Linked DNA regions of Zymomonas mobilis subsp. pomaceae ATCC 29192. Each later gene encodes a partner of the first gene's protein in a complex. Links are inferred from orthologs where the notes say so. Each region holds a gene or a part of one and is shown on either strand. Other genes may lie near its edges.

The links.
Region 2: the proteins of clpA (region 1) and clpS are in contact, whole or in part, in a solved structure (PDB 1LZW), measured with the Escherichia coli proteins. The link is inferred for Zymomonas mobilis subsp. pomaceae ATCC 29192 from one-to-one orthologs.

Annotation. Positions count from the first base shown.
Region 1 is NC_015709.1:909,913-913,836, forward strand. Bases 372-3,425 are described here. They hold clpA (ATP-dependent Clp protease ATP-binding subunit ClpA), read right to left. Parts: upstream 3,033-3,425; coding sequence 711-3,032; downstream 372-710. Other genes in these bases: ZYMOP_RS04115 (ABC transporter permease), read left to right, coding at 372-581. In the rest of the region: more of ZYMOP_RS04115, read left to right, coding at 1-371. UniProt on the Escherichia coli protein: ATP-dependent specificity component of the ClpAP protease. It directs the protease to specific substrates. It has unfoldase activity. The primary function of the ClpA-ClpP complex appears to be the degradation of unfolded or abnormal proteins.
Region 2 is NC_015709.1:1,622,462-1,625,693, reverse strand. What follows is about bases 1-2,797. They hold clpS (ATP-dependent Clp protease adapter ClpS), read right to left. Parts: upstream 1,666-2,797; coding sequence 1,336-1,665; downstream 1-1,335. Other genes in these bases: ZYMOP_RS07215 (LL-diaminopimelate aminotransferase), read left to right, coding at 1,990-2,797; murA (UDP-N-acetylglucosamine 1-carboxyvinyltransferase), read right to left, coding at 1-1,216. Outside these bases: more of ZYMOP_RS07215, read left to right, coding at 2,798-3,201; ZYMOP_RS07210 (hypothetical protein), read right to left, coding at 3,205-3,232. UniProt on the Escherichia coli protein: Involved in the modulation of the specificity of the ClpAP-mediated ATP-dependent protein degradation.

The sequences.
Region 1 (3,924 bases):
TTATTGCCATGGGCATGATGCAAAATGCCTTTGCTAATGCCAGTTTCTCACTTTTAGTAGGCAAAATGCAAGGTACTATTTTAGATTATCTTATTCCTCCTATCGGATCCAAAGAGCTAATAGCAGCCTTATTGGGGGCTGCAATGACACGGGCTTTTTTGGTGGGCTTCTTTTTGTGGTTAGCCATGGCTTTTTGGCCCCATGTTCATTACAATCCTATGCATATAGGCGCTGTCTTTTTGTTCGGTTTTCTAGGGGCTATGATGCTAGCGCTTATTGGTCTGCTCACTTCTGTCTGGGCCGATAAATATGATCATGCAGCTTCAGTTTCTAATTTCATTATTCAACCATTGGCACTTCTTTCCGGCACATTCTATTCTGTTCATAGCCTACATGGCCTGTTTTATGATTTCAGTACATGGAATCCCTTTTTTCATGTAATCTCAGGTTTTCGTTATGGCTTTATTGATGTTGCAGATGCCAATGTCACGATAAGCGCTAGCATTCTGATTGCAGTTAATATTATTCTTAGCCTCGTAGCCTATTTTTTAATTGCGCGCGGCTGGAAGTTAAAATCCTGATTCTACCCTTAGATAATATAGCAAGTGATATACAGAAAAACGGATCCGGTATAAACCAGATCCGTTTTTTATAGCGCAAATGAAGAGAGTGATGGGCTAAGGTTATCAGCCCATCTTCTCTATGAAGGATTATTCACTGGCAGCTTCACTGGCCTTTTTACTACTTTTAGCCTTTTTGCTGATGGAAGGCGCGCCTGGGACGATTTCAAAGCTAGGTTCATTGTCTTTCATATGAACTTTTACTTCACCACCATCTACGAGCTTCCCAAACAGTAATTCTTCTGCCAATGGCTGTTTGATCTTCTCTTGAATCAGGCGGCCCATTGGGCGGGCACCATAAAGACGATCATAGCCTTTTTTACCCAACCATTCGCGCGCTTCGTCATCAAAAGCGATGTCAACCTTCCGGTCTGCCAACTGGATTTCAAGTTCAAGGATGAACTTATCAACCACACGCTGGATCATATCCGGCGACAGATAGCTAAAGGGAACGATCGCATCCAGACGATTACGAAATTCTGGTGTAAACATCGTTTTAATCGCCTCGTAATCTTCACCCTCACGCGTGAGATCACCAAAACCAATCGTTTCCCGTGCCATGTCAGAGGCACCCGCATTACTTGTCATAATCAAAATAACGTTACGGAAATCGACCGTTTTTCCATGAGGGTCAGTCAGCTTTCCGTTATCCATCACCTGCAACAAGATATTGAAGAGATCAGGATGCGCTTTTTCAATTTCATCCAATAACAAGACCGAATGTGGATTCTGCTCGATGGCATCCGTTAAGAGGCCGCCCTGATCATAACCGACATAACCCGGAGGTGCACCGATCAAACGGCTGACAGAATGACGCTCCATATATTCAGACATATCAAAGCGTTTCAGCGGAATGCCTAACAGCGAAGCCAACTGACGTGCCACTTCTGTTTTACCAACCCCGGTTGGACCAGAGAACAGATAGTTACCAATGGGCTTATGCGGATCGCGTAAACCTGCACGGCTTAACTTAATGGCAGAAGCCAAAGTTTTAATGGCCTTATCCTGACCAAAGACCACACGCTTCAGATCAGTTTCAAGGTTAGCCAATACCTGACTATCATCATTGGACACTGATTTCGGTGGGATGCGTGCCATAGTAGCTACGACCGCTTCTACTTCTTTTGCCGAGATAACCTTACGTCTTTTAGACGGTGCTACCAACATCTGGGCAGCCCCTACTTCATCAATGACATCAATGGCCTTGTCAGGTAATTTCCGATCATTAATGTAACGTGCGGAAAGCTCTACCGCTGAGCGGATAGCATCCGAGGTATAGCGCACATTGTGATGCTGCTCGAAAGAAGGCCGCAATCCCGAAAGGATCTTGACGGCATCCTCTATAGACGGCTCAACCACATCGATTTTCTGGAACCGCCGCAAAAGCGCTCTGTCTTTTTCAAAGTGATTCCGAAATTCTTTATAGGTTGTTGAACCGATACAACGGATAGCACCACTCGATAACGCCGGTTTCAAGAGGTTAGAAGCGTCCATTGCTCCGCCAGAAGTCGCGCCTGCCCCAATGATGGTATGAATCTCATCAATAAACAGAACCGCTTTTGGCTGCTTTTGAAGTTCAGACACAACGGCCTTCAAACGTTCTTCAAAATCACCCCGATACCGAGTACCCGCTAATAGCGCGCCCATATCCAAAGAATAAATGATCGTGCCTTTTAAGACTTCTGGCACTTGATCTTCAATAATCTTACGGGCGAGTCCTTCCGCAATGGCCGTCTTTCCAACGCCTGGATCGCCGACATAAAGCGGATTATTTTTAGAACGCCGACATAATATCTGAATAGTGCGATCAACTTCGGCAGACCGACCGATCAAAGGATCAATGCGCCCAATTTCGGCTTTCTCATTCAGATTAACCGTGAACTGCTTCAAAGCGCTCTCATTCTTTTTAGCGACTTCAGCAGGACGCTGCGGTGCTTTTTCTTCCTCATTCTGGGTTTCAGGCGTTGCAAGTCCACCTTTTCCCACACCATGACTTAAAAAGCTTACAGCATCCAAGCGGCTCATATCCTGCTGCTGGAGGAAGTAAACCGCATAGCTTTCACGCTCGGAGAATAAAGCGACTAAAACATTCGCCCCCGTGACTTCATCGCGTCCCGATGATTGGACATGCAAAATAGCCCGCTGAATAACACGCTGGAAACCGCTTGTTGGCGAGGGATCACTGTTCCCCTCAATTTTCAAAGCATCCAGTTCAGTATCTAGATAGGTGGTAATAGAGCGCTTTAATTCAGCAAGATCAACGCCACAGCCTGCCATGACCTTCGACGCATGTTCGTCGTCAATCAAAGCCAGCAACAAATGTTCCAGCATAGCATATTCATGGTGACGGCGGCTAGCAATCGCAAGCGCATTATGAAGTGTCTGCTCAAGGGCTTTGGCAAAAGATGGCATATTCCCACTCCCTATTCCTAATGCATCGGATAAAAATCCGATGCCTAACAACTCGTACTATTCAGTATATTGGTATGGCCTATCCATTTATCAACACAATGAATTATCAATAATCGAAAAATAAAACAAAAAACATATTTACTTTATAAAAATGCGGATTTTAACCAGCATCGACTATAAAAACTCAGGGCAAATCCTCTGCCATAAAAAGCTGTTTGTAGCATTTAAGGATACTCCTGAAATTTCCTGAAGGAATAGAGAAACTAAATCGAGAACCCCTATAACGCCTGAACGATAGAAGGATTTTTTGTTTTTAGAATAATCCGATTCCACAGAGAATAAGGTTGACGTTCCTTATCGTGAAGTCAATAGAACATTAAAAAATAAGCACGTAAAAATAGCGCTAATAAGAAAAAATATTACAATAACAGTCATTAATTTTAGACATAAAGAATATTTTTTGAGAAAAATTTAAATTAAATAATAATTAAAAATAGAGTATCTTGTATTAGATACAGATTATAAATCTAAAATAATAACTGTAATTATATAGAGTTATCAGCAAAAAATTCTTAAGAACGTTGAGAGATTCACTTATTCTCATTTTGAGAAATACAGAATTTTTATCTACTTTTTGGAATGTGTTCTTAGAAGTCTTTGAATATCTTAAAAATCAGATATTTTATTCGATAATGTAATCTGGATGCCCCGTGTGGATTCGAACCACAATTGACGGAGTCAGAGTCCGTAGTCTTACCTTTAGACGACGGGGCAACAGTTGAGCTGCGAACTAATGCGGCAATAAGCTGCTGTCAACCCTCTTCCCCAAAATTACCTCATTTTCATAAAAAATCCTTCCCTCTTCAAACAGGTAGGATGCTTGCCGCCAGCG
Region 2 (3,232 bases), 710 kb from region 1 along the record:
CCCGATCAAGGTGATAAACACGATGCACCTGTGTTTCCCCTTCAGCCGCCAAAGCGGCAATGATCAGACTCATAGAAGCCCGCAAATCTGTAGCCATGACCTCGGCACCAAATAGACGGGGCACGCCTTTTACGACAGCCATACGCCCTTGGACCTGAATATCGGCGCCCATCCGCACTAATTCTGGTACATGCATATAACGATTTTCAAAAATCGTTTCGGTCAAAACGCTAGTTCCCTTTGCCAGAACAAGCATAGCCATAAACTGAGCCTGCATATCTGTCGGAAATCCAGGGAAAGGTGCCGTTGAAAGGGTTAAGGATTCCAAAGGCTTATCGGCTGTAATTCTTACGCCCTCTTCTTCAGCTACTATACCTAAACCGCTTTGTTCCAATTCAACCAGCACTTCGGCCATATCAATAGCCCGTGCGCCTTGTAAAAAAACATCCCCCCCTGTAATCGCGGCGGCACAAGCATAGCTACCAGCCTCGATACGATCAGGCATGACAACATGCGTTGCCCCATGTAATCGATCACACCCATGGATAACTAGACGGCTACTACCAATACCTGTAATTTTAGCGCCCATCGCCAGCAAACACCGACACAGATCAACAATTTCTGGTTCACGCGCGGCATTATTAATAATGGTTTCGCCTGTCGCTAGAACAGCGGCCATGATAGCATTTTCAGTGGCCCCTACTGATACCACCGGGAAACTTATAATACCCCCTTTTAAACCACCATCGGGTGCCCGCGCACGCACGTAACCTGCCGCCAATTCAATATCAGCGCCTAAGGCCTCTAAAGCTCGTAAATGTAAATCAATAGGACGGTTACCGATAGCACAACCACCCGGCAACGAAACAGTTGCTTCCCCTTCTCGCGCTAATAATGGCCCCAACACAAGAATTGACGCCCGCATTTTACGGACGATGTCATAGGGGGCGACGGTTGAAGCAATAGAAGCGGCCGTTAAGGTAATCTCACGGCCGGGATGATCCCCCTTACAACGGGCGATCATGGTAGAAACGCCTAGCTCATTCAACAAATGGCAACAGCTATCAACATCAGCTAGTCGCGGGAGATTGATAAGCGTTAAGGGCTCACTGGTTAAAAGACTAGCAGGCATCAGCGCTAAAACAGCATTTTTAGCGCCCGAGACAGGAATACGGCCTTTCAAGCGTTGGCCACCGCGAATTTTAATACGATCCATAGCCTGTCTCTATCTTTAAACAATCCTGCCGCCAAGCGCCCTTAATCCTGAAAAATCAGGAAAAAACGATTCATGGTATATTAGTTAGTCTGTCGGGCTTGAAGTACCGGATAAAATCATCAGGCTTTTTCTAAAGTGCATTGTAATGGATGCTGATGCTGCCGCGCAAAGTCGATAACCTGATTAACTTTGGTTTCGGCCACTTCATAGCTGAAAATTCCGCATATCCCGACACCGCGTTGATGCACTTGTAACATCACCTTAGTAGCATCTTCGATTCCCATACGGAAAAAACGTTGAAGACAAAGAACCACAAATTCCATCGGGGTATAGTCGTCATTTAACATTAAGACTTTATAGGGTTGTGGTTTTTTTGTCTGGGGTGTGGTGCGGGTAATGACTGTGACGTCATTTTCATTATCCTGATCAAAATCCTTATCGCCGCTCATGATATCCCCTAAGGTAAATTGTTGAAGAAAGGCGGCTATGCCTGCCTCGGCAAATCGGCAATTGCCTATAGACTGCTGTTTAGGGTGATATGACACCACAAAAAGCCATAAACAAGATAATGCGAACACTTATATCGGTAAAAATGGTCCGCTTAAACTATCTTTTAAGGCTATCTTTATGATAAAATATCTTTCTACTATTTTTGTAAAAAAACATAATATCTTCTTATCACCGCTTGCAGAAAATCCTATAGTATTTTCGCCGGATAAAAGCGTATTATAAATAGAGTTTTTCCACTTTTTTTATTCGGCCAAGGAGTAAAAATGTCCGAGCCATTCTACCGCATCCGCCGTCTGCCCCCTTACGTTATCGCAGAAGTCAATGCGATGCGGGCCGCCGCGCGGGCGGCAGGAGAGGATATTATTGATCTTGGTATGGGGAATCCTGATCAACCCCCTCCCTCTTATGTAATTGATAAGCTAGCTGAAGTAGCGAGTAAGCCGGATGCGCATGGCTATTCCGCTTCTCGCGGTATTCCGGGCTTACGAAAGGCACAGGCGGCTTATTATCAGCGCCGTTTCGGGGTCGATCTTGACCCTGACAGTGAAGTGGTAGTGACGTTGGGGTCGAAAGAAGGTCTTGCTAACCTTGCCCAAGCAATCACAGCCCCGGGTGATGTGATTCTTGCCCCCAATCCTAGCTATCCGATTCATATGTTCGGTTTCATCATTGCCGGTGCCACGATTCGCTCTATTCCAACCACACCGGATGAAAACTTCTTTAGGGATTTAGAAAGAGCCGTTAATTTTACGGTGCCTAAACCAAGCGCTATGGTTATCGGCTATCCCTCTAATCCGACAGCAGAAGTCGCGGATCTGGCTTTTTACGAACGGGTTGTCGAATTTGCCCGTAAGCATAATATCTGGGTCTTATCCGATCTTGCCTATGCGGAAATTTATTTTGACGGCAATCCTCCCCCTTCTATTCTCCAGATTCCGGGGGCAAAAGATGTGGCTGTTGAGTTTACCTCTTTATCAAAAACCTATTCTATGGCGGGATGGCGTATTGGTTTTGCGGTTGGAAATAAAAAGCTGATTGCGGCACTAACCCGCGTCAAAAGCTATCTTGATTACGGAGCCTTTACGCCTATTCAGGCGGCGGCTGTTGCCGCTATCAATGGCCCTCAAGAAATCATTGCTAAAAATCGCGAACTTTATCGCCATCGTCGAGATGTCATGGTAGAAAGTTTTGCGCGTGCCGGCTGGCCCATTCCGGCACCAAAAGCGTCTATGTTTGCTTGGGCACCGTTACCAGCCGAATTGGCCCATTTGGGCAGTCTTGAATTTTCAAAACGCCTTCTTACCCATGCAAAAGTAGCGGTCGCCCCGGGCGTTGGATATGGCGAAAAAGGCGAAGGGTATGTGCGTTTGGCCTTTGTAGAAAATGAACATCGTATTCGTCAGGCCGCGCGCAATATTAAGCGTTATTTCTCAAGTTTAGGTATTCATACCAACGAAACCATTGCGGCTGAATAAAAATTAGTGCCAACAATATTGGATGATGCGG